3 regions of the Streptomyces sp. NPDC054863 genome follow, and region 2 is predicted to be linked to each of the others. Evidence: riboswitches for the same ligand, from Rfam matches in the RefSeq annotation. Region 2 holds a riboswitch; each other region holds the start of a gene.
The links. A riboswitch is a leader RNA that binds a small molecule or an ion and turns the genes downstream of it on or off. The one in region 2 is predicted to bind cyclic di-AMP.
Positions count from the first base shown of each region.

Region 1: it holds a riboswitch for cyclic di-AMP, as region 2 does, so the genes downstream of both, ACWGIG_RS13145 (M23 family metallopeptidase) here and ACWGIG_RS26340 (NlpC/P60 family protein) in region 2, are expected to answer to the same signal.
Region 3: it holds a riboswitch for cyclic di-AMP, as region 2 does, so the genes downstream of both, ACWGIG_RS08570 (transglycosylase family protein) here and ACWGIG_RS26340 (NlpC/P60 family protein) in region 2, are expected to answer to the same signal.

Region 1 is NZ_JBSGZD010000053.1:15,413-22,493, forward strand. It holds gene trmB (tRNA (guanosine(46)-N7)-methyltransferase TrmB) at 1-468, shown strand, start outside; gene ACWGIG_RS13135 (PrsW family intramembrane metalloprotease) at 576-1,955, shown strand; gene ACWGIG_RS13140 (aldo/keto reductase) at 2,089-3,039, opposite strand; gene ACWGIG_RS13145 (M23 family metallopeptidase) at 3,212-4,279, opposite strand; cyclic di-AMP (ydaO/yuaA leader) riboswitch at 4,576-4,709, opposite strand; gene ACWGIG_RS13150 (PP2C family protein-serine/threonine phosphatase) at 5,037-6,131, opposite strand; tRNA gene ACWGIG_RS13155 (tRNA-Met) at 6,503-6,576, opposite strand; gene ACWGIG_RS13160 (hypothetical protein) at 6,678-6,962, shown strand.
Region 2 is NZ_JBSGZD010000181.1:720-7,800, reverse strand. It holds gene ACWGIG_RS26365 (LuxR C-terminal-related transcriptional regulator) at 1-174, shown strand, start outside; gene ACWGIG_RS26360 (alpha/beta hydrolase) at 303-1,421, shown strand; gene ACWGIG_RS26355 (hypothetical protein) at 1,510-1,674, opposite strand; gene ACWGIG_RS26350 (NlpC/P60 family protein) at 1,820-2,896, opposite strand; gene ACWGIG_RS26345 (hypothetical protein) at 3,157-3,510, shown strand; gene ACWGIG_RS26340 (NlpC/P60 family protein) at 3,590-4,864, opposite strand; cyclic di-AMP (ydaO/yuaA leader) riboswitch at 4,872-5,040, opposite strand; gene pcrA (DNA helicase PcrA) at 5,266-7,081, shown strand, end outside.
Region 3 is NZ_JBSGZD010000029.1:4,699-11,779, forward strand. It holds gene ACWGIG_RS08550 (Ppx/GppA phosphatase family protein) at 1-917, opposite strand, end outside; gene ACWGIG_RS08555 (DUF501 domain-containing protein) at 914-1,504, opposite strand; gene ACWGIG_RS08560 (FtsB family cell division protein) at 1,569-2,054, opposite strand; gene eno (phosphopyruvate hydratase) at 2,191-3,477, opposite strand; gene ACWGIG_RS08570 (transglycosylase family protein) at 3,847-4,563, opposite strand; cyclic di-AMP (ydaO/yuaA leader) riboswitch at 4,566-4,763, opposite strand; gene ACWGIG_RS08575 (transglycosylase family protein) at 5,041-6,156, opposite strand; partial or broken gene ACWGIG_RS08580 (cytochrome P450) at 6,274-6,561, opposite strand; gene ACWGIG_RS08585 (recombinase family protein) at 6,609-7,081, opposite strand, start outside.

The DNA.
Region 1 (7,081 bases), on a different contig from region 2:
TCCACCGGCATCCTCGCCGTCGACGTGCACACCCCCGGCCAGGGCAACCTCCTCGGCCTCGCCGAGCGGAACGGCCTCTCCAACATCCGCGTGGCCAACGGCGACGCCATCATCCTGCTCCGCGAGATGCTCGCCCCGGACGCCCTGTCCGGTCTGCGCGTGTACTTCCCGGACCCCTGGCCCAAGGCCCGCCACCACAAGCGCCGCCTGATCCAGCCGGAGTTCCTCTCCCTCGCCGCGACGCGGCTCGCCCCCGGCGCCGTACTGCACTGCGCGACCGACTGGGAGAACTACGCCGAGCAGATGCTCGAAGTGCTCACCGCGCACCCGGACTTCGAGAACACCCAGGAGGACGGCGGCTACACCCCGCGGCCCGCCTTCCGCCCTCTGACCCGCTTCGAGGGCCAGGGCCTGGACAAGGGGCACCTGGTCCACGACCTGATGTTCCGGCGCGCGGCACGCCCGTAGGAACGCGCGTGGAACGCCCGCGGAAAGGGCGGGTTGACGCAACGTTCATCCACAGCGACTGTCCGAACACGATCGCGAGTGTCAGTGCCAGTCGTTAGGGTCGTTGGATGTACGAGACGTACGCATCGCCTCCGCCCCCGGCGGCTCCGGCACCCGAGCCGGAGCCTGCCTCCGTCGCGCCCGCGGCGGACCACCCCCGGCGGCCGGGTGTCCTTCGCGGCGTCCGGCAGCGCGCCTTCTGGCGCAGCAGGGCGGTCCGCGCCACCGCGCTGATCGTGCTGCTCGCCCTGTCGGGTCTTGTGCTGTTCGCACTCGTACGGGAGCAGACCGGCACCCGCGGCTTCCTGGTCGGGCTCGGTCTCGCCGTGTTCCCGGTGCCGTTGCTGCTTGCGGCGTTCCGGTGGCTGGACCGGGTCGAGCCGGGACCCTGGCGGAATCTGGTCTTCGCGTTCGCCTGGGGCTCCTGCGCGGCGGCGCTCGTCGCGATCACGGCCAACAGCTTTGCCGTGCAGTGGATAGCCGTGGCCACCGCGGACCCCGACGGGGCGGACACGCTGGGGGCGACCTTCGTCGCGCCGTTCGTCGAGGAGTGCGCGAAGGCGGCGGCGATCCTGCTGGTCTTCCTGTTCCGCAGACGGCACTTCACGGGAATCGTGGACGGCGTGGTCTTCGCGGGCTTCACCGCGACCGGCTTCGCCTTCACCGAGAACATCCTCTACCTGGGCAATGCCTTCGGCGAGGACCAGGCGTTCGGCGTCTCCGGTCTCGGCGCGGTGACGGCGGGGACGTTCTTCGTGCGGGTGGTCATGTCCCCCTTCGCGCACCCTCTGTTCACCGTGCTGACCGGCATCGGCTTCGGCCTGGTGGCGCTCACGCCGACCCGCCGGATGCGCAACCGCGCCTGGGGGCGGATCCGCCGGGTCGTGCTGCCGCTGCTCGGTCTGCTCCTCGCGATGGGCATGCACTCCCTGTGGAACGGCTCGGCGTCCTTCGGCCCGCTCGCCTTCTACGGGGTGTACGGGCTGGTCATGGTCCCCGCGTTCGCGTTCCTGACCTGGCTGGCGATCTGGACCAGGCAGCGCGAACTGCGGATGCTGTCGGCCGAGTTGCCCGCGTACGCCGCCGCGGGCTGGCTGGACCCGGCCGAGCCGCTCGCACTGTCCTCGATGCGGGCCCGCTCGCTGGCCCAGGGGTTCGCGGCCCGGACGCACGGCCCCGGAGCCGCCAAGGCCGTCGCGGAGTACGAGAAGTCCGCGACGGCACTGGCCTTCCTTCGGTACCGGGCGCGGCGCGGGGCCGCGACCCCGGAGCTGGCCGCCGAATTCACCGCCCGCGAGTCGGAGCTGCTGCACGAGCTGTGGCAGCGCAAGCGGATCGCGGGCCCGGCACTGGTGTACGCGGCCCAGGTCACCGGCCGAATACGGCTGCTCCCGCCGCCGTACCACCCGGCCTACGCGGCCACGTACAACCCGTACAAGAGCTACTGACGGCACCGGGGCCGCGAGCGCACCATGCGGGAAACGGCCGTCAGGCAGTGGCGGCCGTCAGGCAGTGGCGGCCGTCAGGCAGTGGCGGCCGTCAGGCAGTCACGCACAAGCGGCTGTCACGCACAAGCGACCGTCAGGCGGAAGCGGCCGTCAGCTTCGCCAGCTCGGCGTCGCTGAGCGTCAGGTCCGCCACCGCGAGCAGCGCCGACAGCTGCTCGACCGTACGGGCGCTGGCGATCGGTGCCACGACGGTCGGCCGGGCAGCCAGCCAGGCCAGGGCCACGGATCCGACCTCGGCGCCGTGCTCCGCGGCCACCTCGTCGAGTGCGGCGAGGACCTTGCGCCCCCGCTCGGTCTCCAGGTGCTTGGCCGCCCCCTCGGCGCGTGCGCTCTGTACCGCGCCGCCGTCCGCCCGGTACTTGCCGGTCAGGAAACCGGACGCGAGCGCGTAGTACGGCACGGCCGCGAGACCGGCCTGCGACGCGACGTCCTGGAGCTCGCCCTCGTAGGTGTCGCGGGAGACGAGGTTGTAGTGCGGCTGGAGCGCGGTGTACTTCGCGAAGCCCTCGCGCTCGGCGAAGTCCAGCGACTCCCGCAGCCGGGCGGCGGAGATGTTGGAGGCGGCCACGGCCCGCACCTTGCCGTCCCGCACCAGCTGGTCGAGCGCGGCGACGAACTCCTCGACGGGCACGGACGGGTCGTCGTAGTGCGTGTAGTAGAGGTCGATGTAGTCGGTGCCCAGCCGGCGCAGCGACTCCTCGGCGGCGGCCTTGATCGTGGTGGCGGAGAGCCCCTTGTACGAGGGGTGGGCGCCGACCTTCGTGGCGACGACGACCTCGTCCCGGTTGCCCCGGGCGGCCAGCCATTCGCCGAGGACGCGCTCGGACTCGCCGCCCTCGTTGCCCGGGGCCCAGGCGGAGTAGACGTCGGCGGTGTCGACGAAGTTGCCGCCGCCGGCGGTGTACGCGTCGAGGACGGCGAAGGACTGGTCGCGGTCGGCGGTCCAGCCGAAGACGTTGCCGCCGAGGGCGAGCGGGAAGACATCGAGGCCGGAAGAGCCCAGCGGGCGCAGGTGGGAGGTCATGAGGACTTCAACCACCCGGCCCGCCCGACCATTCCATGCACCGGCCATCGATTCCGACCGGATCACTCCGGTTCGGACAGGGCCCGAGCGGATCACTCCGGTTCGGACAGGGCCCGAGCGGATCGCACCGGTTCGGTCGGGGTCCGACCGGGTCGGACGGACCCCGGCCGGATCAGACCGTCAGGCCCTTGTCCCGCAGCCAGGCCGCCGGGTCGATGCCGTCGCCGCCCGGGGTGCGCACTTCGAGGTGCAGGTGCGCGCCGCTCACGTTCCCGGTGGCGCCCACGTTGCCGATGACCTGCCCGGTCGACACGTCACCGCCGACCTGGACACTCATCTGGGAGAGGTGGCAGTACCAGATCTCCGTGCCGTCGTTCAGCTCCAGCACGATCCGGTAGCCGTACGACCCGGACCAGCCCGCGGACTTTATGGTCCCGCCGTGCACGGCCTTGACCGGTGTGCCCGCCTGGGCGGCGAAGTCGAGGCCGGTGTGCTGCCCGGAGGACCACATCGAGCCGGACTGCCCGTAGGTCGCGGTGAGGGTGTACGAGGAGGTGGGCAGCGAGTAGCTGGCGGCCAGCTTGGCGAGCCGCTCGGCCTCCGCCTTGGCCGCTGCCTTCGCCTCGGCCGCCGCCTTCGCCTTGGCCTCTGCCTCGCGCTTCGCCTGCTCGACCTTCTCCGCCTTGGCGTCGGCCTCGTCGCGCTGCTTCTTGGCCTCGGCGGCGGCGTCCTTGACGGCCTGCTCGCGCGCGGCCTCCCGGACGGCCTCGTCGGCGACGGAGCGCTGCTGCTCGGCCTGGTGGAGGATCCGCGCCCGCAGGCTCTCGCCCGCACCGGTCTGCTGCCCGGCGGCTGCGGGAGTGGCGGAGGCGGCGGCCGGAACGGAGGCGACCACCACGCCCGTACCGGAGTCGGAGCCCGCATCGGAGTCGGAGCCCGACACCAGCGCGCCCACGCCCGGCAGCGACTCGGCGGCCGGCAGCGAGTCCGCGAGCGAGGCGAGGGAGTCGGAGAGCTGGTCCGGCAGCGAGATCGAGACGGCCGGCTTCTCCTGGGCGGTGGCGATCCCGCCGGCGCCGACGGCGGCGATGACGCCGACTCCCAGCACCGTGGAGCTACGGGCCAGGGAGCCGCGCTGCTTGGCGACGCGGTGCTTGCCGCGCACCGGAACGAGGGACTCCTCGGTGGGGTTCCACTCCTCGGCCGAGGCGGCGGGGCCACCGAAGGCGCTGCCGTAGATGCCGTCGGAGGGGCGGCCGTCGGAGAGGGCGTCGGAAAGGCTGTCGGAGGAACCCCCGAAGGAGTTGCCTGAGGATCCGTCGAACTCCGCGAATCCCTGGAAGCCGCCCTGAGGCTGCTGAGACTGCTGGCGCTGCTGCGGAATCTCGGGCGCGAGGCCGACGAGCGTGTCGCCCCGGCCGTCCGTCCGGCCGCCCGTCGGGCCCTCCGTGTCGTTGGGGACTCCGTACGCCACGTATGAAAAAGCGGGGGCCGGTGTTTCGGGGGCAGGCCTGTTGGACGCCACGGGGGCGCGCTCCTTTCCTTCCTTCTCGCCTACCGGGTTAGCTGACGGGTTCGGAGCAGGAAGGTCTCCTACGGGCCAGGTTCGGCCCGATTCACCCCAATTGGTGGTTCCCCGGTTTCCTCACGGAATTCGGCGCACGCGCACGGCGCCGTCTCTGACGACGACTGGGACGACCGCACTGCGTTATCGAACGTTAATAGACACACAAGTGGAATTCCAAGCTGTTCCAGGTGATCGTTAACGCTGTGCGGGGGGCCATGGCCAAGGCATACGGGCACATATGACCGCGAATCAGGACGACGCAGCGGCCTCCCGAAGCACATGCGCCCCACCCCCGCAAACCCTCCACAACTGATAGATCGTCAATTGTTATGCGGAGGGCTCCCCTTCGAACACACCCCGTGACCGACCGGCCGCACACACCCCGCGCACGCACTGCTCCCGCCGCGCACACGCACCGCACCCGCCCCGCTCACGGCCGCTTCACGATCTCCACGGTCCGCCGCCGCTCCGGCTGCCCCACCCCCGGCCGCCCCACCGCGAGCAGCGCCATGTCGTCGGTCTGCTTCCCGCCCGTATGCACCCTTACGTCACTGGTCAGCGCGTCCAGCACGTCCTCGGGACCGGGGTAGAGCGAGCGCCGCAGCCGCACCGCCGGGTCGTAGAAGACCCCGGCGCCGTCCCGCGCCTCGGAGAGACCGTCCGTGTAGAACACCAGCGTCGAACCCGCGGGGTACCCGAACTCCCGCGCCCGGTCGGGCCAGTCCCCCAGGTCCCCCATCCCCAGCGGCAGCGCGAACTCCTCGGGCGCCAGCACGTCCAGCTCGCCGTCCGCGTACAGCAGCAGCGGCTCGGGATGCCCCCGGTTCACCAGTCGTACGACGCCCTCGCCGCGCGGGATCTCGGCGAGCACCGCAGTCGTGAAGCCCTCCAGCGCGTCCAGCCCGTCCCGCCGGCGGCCCTCGCGCGCCAGCGCCCGCTCCAGCCGCTGCGCGACGCCCTCCAGGCAGCTCTCGGTCTCGGCCGCCTCCCGGAACGCACCCACCACCACCGCGACCGCCTCGACGGCCTCAAGTCCCTTGCCCCGTACGTCACCCACGACGAGCCGCACCCCGTACGGAGTGTCCTGCACGGCAAACAGGTCGCCCCCGATGAACGCGTCCGCCTCCGCCGCCTCGTACCGCGCGGCGATCTCAAGACCGCCGATCCGGTCCGGCGGGATCGGCACGACGGCCCGCTGCGCCGCCTCGGCGATGACCCGTACCGACGCGAGCTGCCTGCCACTCCTGCGTACGACCCGGTTGATCAGGATCGCGAGCACGGACACCGTCAGCACGGTCACCAGCTCGGTCACGCCCACCACGCTCTTCAGGGTGTCGTCGGCGATCCTCAGCCCCACCACGGCCAGCGCGGCGGCACACGCGGTCAGCCCGGTGGTGACCAGCGAGAAGAACGGTGCGGCGATCAGCGGAGCGGCTGCGAACAGCGGCGAGCCCGTGAAGTCGGACGGCGTCAGCGCGTCGAAGAAGAGCCCGCCCGCGATCATCAGCGCGGGCAGCATCCGCACGAACCGCCGCGTCTTCTTGCCGCCCCCGCCGTCCCCGGCCCCCGACCCGTTCCCCGGCCTGCCCCCGGAACCGCTCCCGGACCCGGTCCTGGCCCCTGCCCGGACCCCTTCCCTGGCCCCTGCCCCTGTGTCTGTCCCGGCCCCGTCGCTTCCGCGTCCGTACCCCGCCACCGTCAGTTCTCCTGCCCAGGTCCGCACCGGGTGCGGACGGTACCGCTCCCCACCCAGGCTGGCCGGAGCCGCGCCGTACGGCGAATCGGCATCCGCCATGTGGGGGACGGCCCGGGCGCAACTCCGTACATACGCGGACAAACGCCTGAGGCCCGGAACTCTTTCGAGTTCCGGGCCTCAGGACTTCACTACTTCTTCAGTAGCGGGGACAGGATTTGAACCTGCGACCTCTGGGTTATGAGCCCAGCGAGCTACCGAGCTGCTCCACCCCGCGTCGGTAAACACCACCTTACGCCATCCGGGCGGCCCCTCCGACCACTCGCGCACACACCGCCCCGCCACCCCCTGAACGCCCCCGCGTTCTCCCGCACCCTGGTGCTCAACGTCCTCCTGGAGGCGGAGCAGAAGGCGGCAGAGGCCCACGGCGGAGGGCCCTGCGACCCTGCCGGGCCCTTCGAGGGCACCGTCGGCGCCATCGGCGAGTTCCTGAGCGTGGACCCGTCCGTGGCCAGCCACATGGTGTCCGACTGGACCGAATCCGACCGCCCGCAGTTCGCCCGCCTCGTACTCCGCTACGTCGAGGCCCAGGACTCCCTGCGCCACCACGACCCGGTCCGGGGCACCCCACTCCGAAACGACGGAACGCCCCGACCGGCATAAACCGATCGAGGCGCTCCTCCGCAGGTCAGAGACGTGAGCCTCTCACTTCGTCCTGTAGGCCATGTCGGACTCGAACCGACAACCAACGGATTAAAAGTCCCGACAAAGACGTGCCGGAG
Region 2 (7,081 bases):
GAGCGCGAGGTGCTGCGTCTGATCGCGCGCGGCTACGCGTACAAGGAGATCGCGAAGCAGCTGTTCATCTCCGTGAAGACGGTCGAATCGCACGTCTCGGCGGTGCTGCGCAAGCTCCAGCTGTCCAACCGGCACGAGCTGACCCGCTGGGCAACTGCCCGACGGCTGGTCTGACCCCGCCCCAAAGCTGCCCTGACCTGCGGCTTTACCGGGGGTTCAGGTGCGGCAGGGGTGTGAGTCAGGTGACAGACACGTGAAATCGGGCAACCCCGGTGGCGATCAGGCCATCTAGTACCCACGTGATGAGTCTTACCGGGACCCCCTTCTTCGTGACCGCGATCGCCCTGCTCGTGGTCGCGGTCGTCCTGCCGCTGGCCCTGTGGAGCCGGGTGCGCGGTCCCGCCGCCGTGCGTGGCTTCGTACGGCTGTTGATGCTGGTGTTCGCACAGGTCACCGCCATCACCGTGGTCTTCGTCGGGGTGAACAACGCCAACGGGCTCTACGACACCTGGGACGACCTGCTCGGGACGACGGACCGGGCCGGGACGGCCACGGACCTCGGCCCCGACGGCATAGGCGGTCAGAAGCTGTCCGAGCAGCCGAAGGAAGCCGCGAAGTTCAAGCCGGTCGACGACGCCAGGATGGGGCCGGGCGTCCAGGTCACCGAGCTCAAGGGCCGGATCTCCGGGGTCGAGGGCGAGGTGTACGTGTGGCTGCCGCCGCAGTACGACGACCCGGCGTACAAGGACAAGAAGTTCCCGGTGGTCCAGCTGCTGCCCGGCTACCCCGGGTCCGCGAAGGCCTGGTTCGGCACCCTTGAGGTGAACAAGCAGCTGGGGCCGCTGATGAAGCAGGGCAAGGTCAAGCCTTTCATCCTGGTCTCACCGCGCACCACCCTGCTCGGCGACCAGACCGACACCGGCTGCGCCAACATCCCGGGCAAGGTCAACGCGGACAGCTGGCTGAGCGTCGACGTGCGGAAGATGGTCTTTGACACCTTCCGCGCCTCGGACAAGGCCTCGGACTGGGCCGTCGGTGGCTACTCGGCGGGCGCGCACTGCGCAGCCAAGCTCGCCGTCGCCCACCCGGACCGCTACCGCGCGGGCGTCAGCCTCTCCGGCTTCAACGACCCGAACGGCGAGCCCGCCGCCCTCACCGCCGCGACCCCGGAACTGCGGCGCGCCAACAACCCGTACATGATGCTGAAGGCGGCGAACAAGGCGGGGAAGCCGCCGCGCACCGCCCTGTTCGTATCGGGCGCGGCGGGCGACGGCTTCGAGGCGGGGACCGCCATGAAGGGTGCGGCGAAGGCACCGACGACGGTGCGGGTCGTGAAGCTGACCGGGCCCCACGGCACCAGTGTGTGGAAGCAGCAGGTGCCGGAGGTCTTCCGGTGGCTGTCGGACCAACTGGGCAAGTAGCCGCCGACGGGCGGGGACGGCCGTCTTCGGTACTCAGGAGCGGCGGCCGTACAGGAGCGACGGCCGTGCTCCGTAACGACGGCCGTGCTCAGTAGCGACGGCCGTGACCGCGCCCGCCGCGGAGCCGGCTCAGGAGCTGCCTCGCCTGCGAGCGCCTGCGCGGGTTCGAGGCCTCGCGGCGGCCCCGGGCGATGGTGCGGCGGCCCTGCGGGCTGCGTGCGTAACTCTTGATCCTGTTGATGATGCCCGGCATGACTGTGCCTCCCTCTATGAGGCCGTGGCGGCCACGGCCTCATAGAGGCGGCTACCCCGCGAAGAGCGGACGACCCTGTCGATCACAGGGGGCGTCACAGAGGGGCGTTACAGAGGGGCGTTACGAGGGGCGTCAGGCGTGGGCATCATGCCGGCCGTGTCGCCCCCGTCAGCGGCATCTGGTCGATCGGCGCGATCCGCACCGGGGCTCCGGGCCGCGGTGCGTGGATCATCTTGCCTTCGCCGATGTACAGCCCGACGTGGGTGATGCCGGAGTAGAAGAACAGCAGATCTCCCGGCGCGAGTTGGGAACGCGAGACGCGTTCTCCCGCGTTGATCTGTGTGTAGGTGGTGCGCGGGAGCGCCACCCCGGCAGAGCGCCAGGCGGCCTGGGTCAGGCCCGAGCAGTCGAAGGAGGAGGGGCCCGTGGCACCCCAGACATAGGGCTTTCCCAGAGCGGAGTAGGCGAACGAAACGGCCTGCGAGGCACGGGCGTTGGGCGCCCGGACGCTGCCGCGCGGCATCTCGGTGCGCTTCCCGCGACTGGCACGGTCGCCGCCGCCACCCGCCTCGCCGTGCCCGTCCTGGGCCGCGTACCGGGCGCGGTCGTCGGCGGTGAGCCGGGAGAGCAGTTTCTCGGCGCCGGAGATCTTCTCCTGGATCTTCGCCTTCTGCTTCTTCAACTCGCCCTGCTGTTCGGCGAGTTCGGAGAATCTCTGGCCGGCACTGCCGCGCAGCCGGGCGATCTCGGCGACCTGCCGCTGCGCGCCCAGCACTTTGACGGCCTGCCGGTCGCTCGCCCGCCCGGCGATCGCGGCCCGCTCCAGGTACTGGTCGGGGTTCGAGGTCAGCGCGACCTGGAGCGCGGGCTCGATGCCCCCGGTGCGGTACTGGGACGCGGCCAGAGCGCCGAGCGAGCCGCGTGCGGAGTTGAGCTGCTCCGTCTTGCGTGCCGCCTCGTCCCGTAGCTGGCCGAGCGACTTCTTCGTCCGCTCGGCCTTCTCCTGCACGCCGTTGTACGCCTCGGTGGCGGCCTCTGCGTCGTGGTACAGCTTGTCGATCTTCGACTTGATCTGTGCCGGAGTGAGCGTCGGCTCCGCCTGCGCGGTGCCCTCCAGTGCGGTGGCGCCCGCGGCCCCTGCCAGTGCGAGGGTGACCGCGGTGGTACGGGCACTGCGAGCGGTGCTGAGTGAGCGCTGCTTGGGCTTCCGGTGCGCTGCCACGAGGGCGTTCACGTCCTTCCACTGGTCCGTCCGGCCGAGTGAGGGGGAGGGGAGTCGGCCGTCTGGGGAGGGACGCTAAACCTGGACGTCACGGCACAGCCTTCGAATGAGCGCTAATGGCAGGAAGAGGTCGAGTACTGGTCGCGGATGATCGACGACAGGGATGCGGAATCACCACTTCCGCGCCCTCTGCGACCGATGGGACGGAATGGCCCGCCCTGCCGCCGTCGCCCTGCTAACGCCTGGCTAGGCTCCGCCCCATGGACGTCACGATCAATGTCTTCGTAGGACTGCACATCATCGGCATCGCCTCGCTCCTCGGCGGCTTCCTGACCCAGATGAAGGCGATGGGCGCGGGCACCGCCCGTTTCACACCCCCGATGCTGCACGGTGCGCTGACCATGCTGGTGACCGGCATCGCCCTGGTCGGCATCCACCAGGCCCAGGACCACCCCCTCAACAACGTCAAGCTCGGCATCAAGCTGGCGATCCTGGTGGTGATCCTGGGCCTCGTCTACGTCAAGCGCGATGACGAGAAGGTGGAGAAGGCCCTGTTCGGCGCGGTCGGCGGGCTGACGGTCGTCAACATCTTCATCGCCGTCCTGTGGACCTGAGTTCCGGCGGGGCCGGTCAGGCCGACTGAGCTCCGGGGCGGGGCCGGTCAGGCCGACTGAGCTCCTGGGGCGGGGCCGGTCAGGCCGGCCGGATGCTCCCGTAGATCGGCATGTAGTAGATCGACTCCTCGCGCACCTTCGCGTTCGGCTTCGGCGCGTGGATCATCATTCCGTCGCCCTTGTAGATGCCGACGTGGCTGATGTCGTCGTAGAAGAACACCAGGTCACCCGGTTTGAGGTCCTTCGTCGCGACCCGTGTGCCGACCTTCACCTGGTCCCAGGTGGTCCGCGGCAGGTTCACCCCGGCGGCCCGCCAGGCGGCCTGGGTCAGTCCCGAGCAGTCGTACGAGGAGGGGCCGGTGGCGCCCCAGATGTACGGCTTGCCGATCTGCGCGCGGGCGAAGGCCAGCACCTTCGCGGCCTTGGTGGAGTACGAGCTTCCGGAGCCGGAGCCGGAGCCGGAGCCGCTACCGGAACCCGAACCGGAGCCGGACCCCGAGCCGCTGCCGGACCCCGCACCCGTACCCGGATCCCTGGCCGACCCGGATCCGGCCCCCTGCCCGGCCTCCTTCTCCTGCTCCCTCTCCCTCTCCTTCTCCCTCTCCCGCTCCTTCTCCCCGGCCGCCGCCTCCGCCTGCTGCCGCGCCAGCTCGTCCGCCTTGTGCCTGGCCGCCGCCTCGCGCTTGCGTTCCAGCTCCGCGAGCTCGGCCTTCTCCTCGGCGGTCAGCCGCGACAGCAGCCCGCGTGCCTGCCCGAGCTTGTCCTGCACGTCCTGCTTGGACTCCCGCAGCGAGGCCTGCGAGGTGGTCAGCCGCTCCAGGCCGCGGGTCGCCACGGCCCGGTGCTTCGCGGCGGACTGCTGCTGCGCGGTGTAGTCGGCGACCAGCTTCCTCTGCTGATCGGTGGCCCGCGCCATCAGCCGCCGCGAATCGAAGTACGACTGCGGGTCGTGCGCCAGCAGCAGCGCGGCCGTGGGACCGACCGATCCGCTGCGGTACTGGGTGGCGGCGAAGGTGCCGAGCGAGCGCCTGGCCTCGTTGAGCTTGTCGGTGCGCTGTGCGACGTCGTCGAGGAGCCCCTCGACCTTCTCCTTCTGCTGCCGGGTGGCTTCCTTGGCCCCGTTGTACTTCTGGGTCGCCGCCCCGGCCTGCCGGTAGAGGTCGTCGACCTTCTGCTGCACCTCTTCGACCGACGGCTTGGGAGCGGCGGGAGGGACAGGAGAGGCGGGTGCGGCCTGTGCGGACTGGGCGACCAGACCGACGGTGACCAGGGCGGCGGCGGTGACGCCGACCCCGGGAGCGGTGGAACGTATCAGCGACGTGGCGCGGGTACGCGGCTTGCGATGCGATGCCAAAGCAGGCATTCCTTCCGTGGACCGCCTACCGGGTTAGCTGTCGGGTTCGGGCGGACTGACGGAAGGTGCCCTACGGCCCAGGTCGTGGGGGTACGGGCCGATTCACCCCGGTGATGCGTGTGGGTCCCCGGTTCCGAACCACCGTGCGGGCGGCGCGAATTCGGCGTGAGGGGACCGTTCCGGCGCGGTTCGCCGAGGGGGGTACGGGCCGCTCGCGCAGCACCGTAGCCAATCCCCGTGACGGGTGGGAAGCCTGATGTTCGATATGCCCGATACGTTTTCGTGACCTTAGCAAGGGCGTGAGTACAGGGTCACGGGCTGTGGTGGCGGACGGTGATCACGGGCCGGGGTGGCGGAAACCGGGGCCTGCTGTCAGTGGGGCCGCCTAGACTCGGTAGGCGATGAGCAGCCTCTTTGACGACAGCTTCCTGGCCGACCTCCAGCACAAGGACGACGCGGCCCCGCCTCCCCCGGAGGACACCGACGACGGTGCCCCCGCGGAGGAGGTCCCGCATGACCTCTTCGGGGGTGCGTTCGACGGTCCGCCGCCGCCCCGCGACGGGTACTACCGGGACGGCGCCCCCCGCCCGGTGGTCGACCCGGCGGCCCTCCTCGACGGGCTGAACGACAACCAGCGCGCCGCCGTCGTGCACGCCGGATCGCCGCTGCTCATCGTGGCCGGAGCCGGTTCCGGCAAGACCCGCGTGCTCACCCACCGCATCGCGCACCTGCTGTCCGCCCGCGGGGTGCACCCCGGCCAGATCCTCGCGATCACCTTCACCAACAAGGCCGCGGGCGAGATGAAGGAGCGCGTCGAGGAGCTGGTGGGCCCGCGCGCCCACGCGATGTGGGTGTCCACCTTCCACAGCGCGTGCGTCCGCATCCTGCGCCGCGAGTCCAAGAAGCTCGGCTTCACGAGCTCCTTCTCGATCTACGACGCCGCCGACTCCAAGCGCCTGATGGCCCTGGTCTGCCGCGACCTCGACATCGACCCGAAGAAGTTCCCGCCGAAGTCCTTCAGTGCCAAGGTCTCCAACCTCAAGAACGAGCTGATAGACGAGGAAGCCTTCGCGGGCCAGGCCGCCGACGGCTTCGAGAAGACCCTCGCCCAGGCCTACGCGCTGTACCAGTCCCGCCTCCGCGAGGCGAACGCACTGGACTTCGACGACATCATCATGACCACGGTGCACCTGCTCCAGGCGTTCCCCGACGTCGCCGAGCACTACCGGATGCGCTTCAGGCACGTCATGGTCGACGAGTACCAGGACACCAACCACGCCCAGTACACGCTCGTACGGGAGCTGGTCGGACCGTCCGGCGAGGACCGCGCGCCCGGCGAGCTGTGCGTCGTCGGTGACGCCGACCAGTCGATCTACGCCTTCCGCGGCGCGACGATCCGCAACATCCTCCAGTTCGAGGAGGACTACCCGGACGCGAAGACGATCCTCCTGGAGCAGAACTACCGCTCCACCCAGACGATCCTCACCGCCGCCAACGCCGTCATCGAGCGCAACGAGAACCGCCGCGCGAAGAACCTCTGGACCGATGCCGGCGCCGGATCCCAGATCACCGGGTACGTCGCCGACACCGAGCACGACGAGGCCCAGTTCATCGCCGAGGAGATCGACCGCCTCACCGACGCGGGCGACGCCAAGGCCGGCGACGTCGCCGTCTTCTACCGTACGAACGCGCAGTCCCGTGTCTTCGAAGAGATCTTCATCCGGGTCGGCCTGCCGTACAAGGTCGTCGGCGGCGTCCGCTTCTACGAGCGCAAGGAGGTCCGGGACATCCTGGCCTACCTGCGCGTGCTGTCGAACCCCGAGGACACCGTCCCGCTGCGCCGCATCCTCAACGTGCCCAAGCGCGGCATCGGCGACCGCGCCGAAGCCATGATCGACGCGCTGTCGCTGCGCGAGCGGATCAGCTTCCCGCAGGCCCTGCGCCGCGTCGACGAGGCGTACGGAATGGCCGCCCGCTCGGCCAACGCCGTCAAGCGGTTCAACACGCTGATGGAGGAACTCCGTACGATCGTCGAGTCCGGAGCCGGACCGGCCACCGTCCTCGAAGCCGTACTGGAGCGGACCGGATACCTCGCCGAGCTGCAGGCTTCCACCGACCCGCAGGACGAGACCCGTGTCGAGAACCTTCAGGAACTCGCCGCCGTGGCCCTGGAGTTCGAGCAGGAGAACCAGGGGGGCGACGACGGCGAGGCCCCCG
Region 3 (7,081 bases), on a different contig from region 2:
ACGGACCACCCGATGCCGTCCAGAATGTCGTGTTCCGAGACCACGACCTCGGAGGCTCCCGCGCGCTCCATGAGGGCGAGCAGGATGAGCGATCCGGCGACGATGACGTCCACCCGGCCCGGGTGCATGGCGGGGATGGCCGCCTTCTCGTCGTGGGTGGCACCGATCAGCATCCCGGTGACCTCCTTGACGCGCTCGTACGGGATCCGGGCGTGGTGGATCGCCGACGGGTCGTACGCGTCGAGCCCCAGCGCGATCGCCGCGACGGTGGTGACGGACCCGGCGAGGCCGACGAGGGTGCGGGGGGAGCCGTCGGCCAGCGGCACCGTCCGCGCGGCCAGGTCGAGGGCGGCCCCGATGTCCTTGCGGATCGCGGCGACCTGCTCGGGGGTGGCCGGGCTGGACGGCTGGTGCCGCTCGGTCAGCCGTACGCAGCCGATGTCGACGGAGCGGGCGGCCCCGACCGTCCCGCGGCCCGTGACGAGCTCGGTGGAGCCGCCGCCGATGTCGGCGACCAGATACTCCCCGCCCTGGCCCGCCAGCTCCTTGGTGGCACCGGTGAAGGAGAACGCGGCCTCCTGGTCGCCGGAGATCACCTCGGGCTCGACGCCCAGGATGTCGAGGACGCCGGAGACGAACTCCTCGCGGTTCTCGGCGTCCCGGGAGGCGGAGGTGGCCACGAAACGGACCTTCTCCGCCCCGTGCGCCTTGATGATCTCCGCGTACTCGCGGCAGGCGGCGAAGGTGCGCTCCAGGGCCTCCGGGGCGAGCCGACCGGTGCGGTCCACGCCCTGGCCGAGCCGGACGATCGTCATGCGGCGGTCGAGGTCGACCAGCTCGCCCGTCGTAGGGTCGGCGTCGGCGACGAGCAGGCGGATGGAGTTCGTACCACAGTCGATGGCGGCGACCCGGGTCACTTGGCGGTCTCCTCGGTCTGGGCGGCGCCCTCGCCGGCTGCCTGGTCGGCGGCCTTGTCGGCGGCCTTGTCCAGGCACGGGGTGACGCAGGGTCCCTTGGCCCACCACTCGGGCAGCAGTGCGAGGGCCTCGTCGCCGAAGGGGTTCACACCGGGGCCCGCGACCAGGGAGTGGCCGACGAGGACGTGCAGGCACTTCACGCGGTCGGGCATCCCGCCGGCGCTGGGGAAGCCCACCAGCTCCTCGATCTCGTCGCGCCGCTTCAGGTAGTCCTCGTGCGCGGCCCGGTAGGTGTCCGCCAGCTCCTGGTCGGTGGAGAGCCGCGCCTGCATCTCCTTCATCAGGCCGGAGCCCTCCAGGGTGCCGATGGCGCCCGTGGCACGGGGGCAGGTCATGTAGTAGAGCGTGGGGAACGGCGTGCCGTCGTCCAGTCGCGGGGCCGTCTCGACCACGTCGGGGTTGCCGCAGGGGCAGCGGTGCGCGATCGCGCGCAGCCCGCGCGGCGGGCGGCCGAGCTGGAGCTTGAACGCCTCGATGTCCCGGTCGGTGGGCTCGGTGCGCGGCGTGGTCGGGGGCGGGGTGTGCATGCGTGCCTTCTGTCGGTCTGTTCCGTCTGTTTCGTACGGAGAGTGGTTCTTACGCAGAGCGGTTCTACGGTTCCCGGCGGTCGGCCTCGTCGACGCCGCCCCAGACGTGGGAGTACCAGGGCCGGTCGGCGGCCCCGCCCTCGCCCGGCCGCTCGGTGGCGCCGGACGCGTCCGGGTCGTACATGGTGAAGCCGGTCTCCCCCGGCTTCACGTAGTGCAGGTGCTCGCGGGACAGCCGCACGATGTACGCGTCGTCGCGGAGCCGGGCCTTGGCGTCGCGGAGCTGCTCGACGCGCCGCTCCGCCTCGTTCCTGGCCTGCTCCTGGTCGGCGATCTCGGTGCGCTGCGAGAAGTAGCTCCGTATCGGATACGCGAGGGCCACCACCAGCGTGCAGACCACCAGGACCAGCAGCGCCGCCCGGCCCGTGAGCCGGGAGCGGCGGGCCTGGCGGCGGGTCTGGGAGCGGTAGACGCGGGCGGCGGTCTGCTCGCCGAGCAGGCGCAGCCTGGTCGTGGTGGAGAACCGGTCGCGGTTGCCCTTCGCGGCCATCCGTTGTCCCTCCCCGTTACGCGCCGACGTCCCCGCACACGGTACGGGACCGGGTACGGGGACGTACGGAGGCTTAAACCTTCAGCGGGGTCTCAACCCCCTTGAAGGCCCAGCAGGCACAGCTTGCGCAGCAGGCTCAGCCCTTGAAGCGGGGGAACGCCGAGCGGCCCGCGTACACCGCGGCGTCGTCGAGGATCTCCTCGATGCGCAGCAGCTGGTTGTACTTGGCGACGCGGTCCGAGCGGGCCGGGGCGCCGGTCTTGATCTGGCCGCAGTTCACCGCGACCGCGAGGTCGGCGATGGTGACGTCCTCGGTCTCGCCGCTGCGGTGGCTCATCATGCACTTGAAGCCGTTGCGCTGGGCCAGCTCGACGGCGTCCAGCGTCTCGGTGAGCGAGCCGATCTGGTTGACCTTGACGAGCAGGGCGTTCGCGGAGTTCTCCTCGATGCCGCGGGCCAGGCGCTCCGGGTTGGTGACGAAGAGGTCGTCGCCGACGATCTGGACCTTGGAGCCCAGCTTGCCGGTGAGAACCGCCCAGCCCGCCCAGTCGTCCTCGTACAGCGGGTCCTCGATGGAGACCATCGGGTACGCGGAGACGAGCTCCTCGTAGTACTCGGTCATCTCGGCGGCCGAGCGGGACTTGCCCTCGAACTCGTACTTGCCGTCCTTGTAGAACTCGGAGGCGGCGACGTCGAGCGCGAGCGCGATCTGCTCGCCGGGGATGTAACCGGCCTGCGTGATGGCCTCGACGATGAGGTCGAGCGCGGCGCGGTTGGACTCCAGGTTCGGGGCGAAGCCGCCCTCGTCGCCCAGGCCGGTGGACAGGCCCTTGGTCTTCAGCACCTTCTTGAGGGTGTGGTAGACCTCGGCGCCCCAGCGAAGGGCCTCGGAGAAGGACTCCGCGCCGATCGGGGCGATCATGAACTCCTGGATGTCGACGTTGGAGTCGGCGTGCGACCCACCGTTGAGGATGTTCATCATCGGGACGGGCAGCAGGTGCGCGTTCGGGCCACCGAGGTAGCGGAACAGCGGCAGGTCGCTCGCCTCGGAGGCCGCGTGGGCCACCGCGAGGGAGACGCCCAGGATGGCGTTGGCGCCGAGGGAGCCCTTGTTCTCGGTGGCGTCGAGGTCGAACATCGCCTGGTCGATCAGGCGCTGCTCGGTCGCGTCGTAGCCGACGAGCTCCGGGCCGATCTGCTCGATGACGGCGAGGACTGCCTTCTCGACACCCTTGCCCATGTAGCGGTTGGGGTCACCGTCGCGAAGCTCGATGGCTTCGAAGGCGCCGGTGGAGGCGCCGGACGGGACAGCAGCACGACCGGTGCTGCCGTCGTCGAGGCCGACCTCGACCTCGACCGTGGGATTGCCTCGGGAGTCCAGGATTTCCCGGGCTACGACGACGTCGATGGACGGCACGAGCATCTCCTTATGGGATGTGACGCTGAGGAAGCAGGGTGCAGGGTCGCTTTCGGCCTTGCGACATGAGCCTAACCGGATCGCGGACGACAGCCAGCCGATCGACCGCCCGCTGGGACGAAAAGATGCCCGAATGCCTGTATTACGGGACGAAGGACATAAGGGTCGTCGCCATGTGTTACGGATCCGTTCACTCAGCGTGCCTACGGGCCCTGCACATATGAGGGGACGCGGACACAAAAGGGCCCCGGCCCGGCGCGTACAGGGGGAAGTCGCGCCCGGCCGGGGACCAGGAGTGCGGAGCGGACGGGGGTGGGCCGTCCGCTCCACGGGGCGGGGACCGGGCGGGGGTGGGCCGCCGAAGTCCCCGCGGGGTCAGCTCAGGTGGAGCTGCTGACCCGGGAAGATGAGGTCGGCGTCGGAGACGACTTCCTCATTCAGGTCCATGATGTGCTGCCAGCCGCCCTTGACGCCCTTCGCCTCGGCGATCTTCGAGAGGGTGTCGCCGGACTTGACCTCGTACTCGCCGTCACCCTTCTTGATCGGGCCGCCGGCCTTCGACTCGACCTTGGGGACCGAGCGGGTCTCGGAGCGCTGCTCCTGCTTCGGGGCCTTGCGGGACTCGGAGCGGGAGGCCGGGGCCTCGGAGCGCTGCTCCTTCTTCGGGGCGGACTTCTGTGCGCCCGAGCCGGTGCTGACGCCCGGGTCGACACCGTCGTTACTGAGGTTGCCGGCGCCCGCGCAGGCCCAGGCGCCGGGGCCCTGGATCTTGAGGAGCTGCTCGGCCACGGCGATCTGCTGGCCCTTGGAGGCCTGGTCGGCGCGCGGCGCGTACTTGGTGCCGCCGGCGGCGGCCCAGGAGGAGTTGGTGAACTGCAGGCCGCCGTAGTAGCCGTTGCCCGTGTTGATGGACCAGTTGCCGCCGGACTCGCACTGGGCGACCGCGTCCCAGGTGTCGACGGAGGCGGCGGAGGCCGTGGAGGCCCCCATCAGCGGAGCGGCGACCGCGACACCGGTGACACCCGCGAGGGTGGCGACCCGGGTGGCCTTGGACGGACGACGGTGCTTGCCCTTGCCGTTGAACAGCGACATGAAAATCCCCTCACCGACGCCTTCGAGGTGAGCTGTCGGGTTCGGGCTGTGAGTTCGCCCGGCCCTCGGTCGGGTCCGCACCGTGTCGGCTGCGTTCCGTCTCGAAGGCTTCACCCCAAGCCGTTCCCGTCACGTCTCTCAACGTCCGGTCCCGGCACTTACCTTGGGTCCCCCGCTCCTGCCTACGGCGCTTTACGCGACGACTGCTCCCGGGGCCCGCCGGCAGGATTCGGCGTGACGGGCTCCGGTGCTCACCGGTGGCGAGCGAGGACGACCGTAATCACAGGTGTCCCCGATGTTCAAAGAGGCACATCGGGGACATTCGGCCCCTACTTGCCCTCCCTGCACGGCCGTTTACGCAGGTCAGAGGGGGCACGGCAGGACCTTCCCGCAGGGACGCGCCAGTTGGGGCAGAGAGACTCATGTCTCACTTGCGCAGAACCGGACATAAGACCCTGAAGTACCCGTGTTCTGGGCCTAGTTTTCGCTCAGGTCGAGGCTCTGGCCTGGCTTGATGAGGTCCGGATCGCCGCCCACGGCCTTGCGGTTGGCCTCGTAGAGCGCGGGCCAGCCGCCGGGCACGTGCGCCTCGTCGGCGATGTGCCAGAGGTTGTCGCCGGGCCGCACGGTGTAGTTGCCCGGCTCGGGTGCGGTCCCGTCCGCCCCCTTGTCGCCGCCGCGGGAGGCATGACCGCCCGCCTCGCGCCCGTCGGCCTTCTCCGGGGCGGACGAATCGTCCTGTCCGGGAAGGGAGTTCTCGGGAGCGGGCTCGCCGCGGTGCTTGCCCTGACTGCCAGCCGCGGGGTCGGGAGTGCCCGGTGTGGCGGGCGTGGTGGGTGTGGCCGGGGACTCGGCGCCGGGGGTCTGCGCACCGGGCGTGGTGGTGCCGGGGAACGGCTGCCCGGCGTCCGGGGCGGCCGGAGTGTCCGGGCCGGTGCTGGGCTCGATGCTGGAGCCGGGAAGCGGCTCGGCGGGCTGCTCGCCGCCGGGGGTGGCGGGCGTGGCCGGAGTGGTGGGCGTCGCGGGAGGGGTGGGTGTCGCGGGGTCCGTCGGCGCACCCTTTTCCGTACCCGCGTCCGGGGTGCCCTCGTGCTGGGGCTCCGTGCCGGGGGTGTCCGGCTTCACGGAGCCCGCCGGGGGCTTGGGCGTAGCGCCGGTGTCCGTACCGGGGTCGGCGGCGTCGACGCCGCCGGAAGCGGAACCGGAACCGGAGCCACCACCCGGGGCGAGCCCGGAGACGACGGCGCAGCTCGGCCAGGCCTGCGGGCCCTCGGCGGCGAACACCTTCTCGGCGACCTTGATCTGCTGTCCACGGCTGGCGAGGTCGGGGCGCGCGGCGTACGCGGTGCCGCCGTACTGCTCCCACTTCTCCTGCGAGAACTGCAGGCCGCCGTAGTAGCCGTTGCTCAGGTCGGCACTCCACATGCCGCCGCTCTCGCACTCGGCGACGCGGTCCCAGGTGTTCGCCTCGACCGCACTGGCACTGGTCGCGCCCAGGAGCGGAATCGCGAGTGCGGAGCCGGTCACCCCTGCCGCGACGATGAGAGCGGGTGCCTGACGCGGGCGGCGGTGCTTACCGTTCCCGGAGCGCATGCGGTTGCCTTTCAGCTGACGGTGACCCGGCTTCTGGCCGTAACTGCCGGGTCGCCCGTGAACGTAGCCGCAGTCGAACACCCGTCACAAGTCGATGCAGTGCAGATCACGCGAAGGTCACATAGCTGACGCACCATCAGCTCCGGGTGTCCGTACGACTTCCCCGAACTCCACCGGGAGGGTGCGCAGTCCGCGCATGATGAGGCCCCCACGCCACCTCAAATCGGCAGGATCTTCCGCGAGTTGCAGGTCAGGGAGGCGGGTCAGCAGGGCCGCCAGAGCCGTCTGCGCTTCGAGGCGGGCGAGGGGGGCACCGAGGCAGTAGTGGATGCCGTGACCGTAGCCAAGATGCTGGTTGTCCCGACGGCTGAGATCGAGGGCGTCCGCATTCTGGAACCGGTCCGGCCGGTGGCGGCGCTGTGGGACCAGACGTCGCCCCCTTGCACTCCCACCTACCCGCGCTGCCCCTGAGCGACCGGGCCGGAACGAAGCTGAACGGTCACGGCGAGTCCAGGCAGCCGGGGGCGCTGGTACGCGGGAGTGCCCCGGGTCCCCGCCTCCAGCCTGCTCATCACTTCGGGCCACAGCCCCGCCCGCCACCACTTCAACTGACGGGTACGAATGGGGTCGACGACTCCCCAGGTGAGGGGCATGTCTCTCCACCCCATGCCGTGGCGAAGCCTGTGCAGCATGCCGCAGAACTGCTGACGGATGTCGTACTTGCCGGCGAAGTGCTTCTTTGACAGGTGCGGACGCAGCATGTCGACTACGGCCTGCCACTCGGCATCCGTCGGGTCCTGGGGGACCAGCGTTCCGGTCTCCCAGTGCCATTCGCTGACTTCGCACTTGGTCCCGGGCTTGAGCGGCCCCTCCCTCACACCGAGGAGCACCTCGATGTGGAACAGGTCAAAGAACTCCTTGCGCT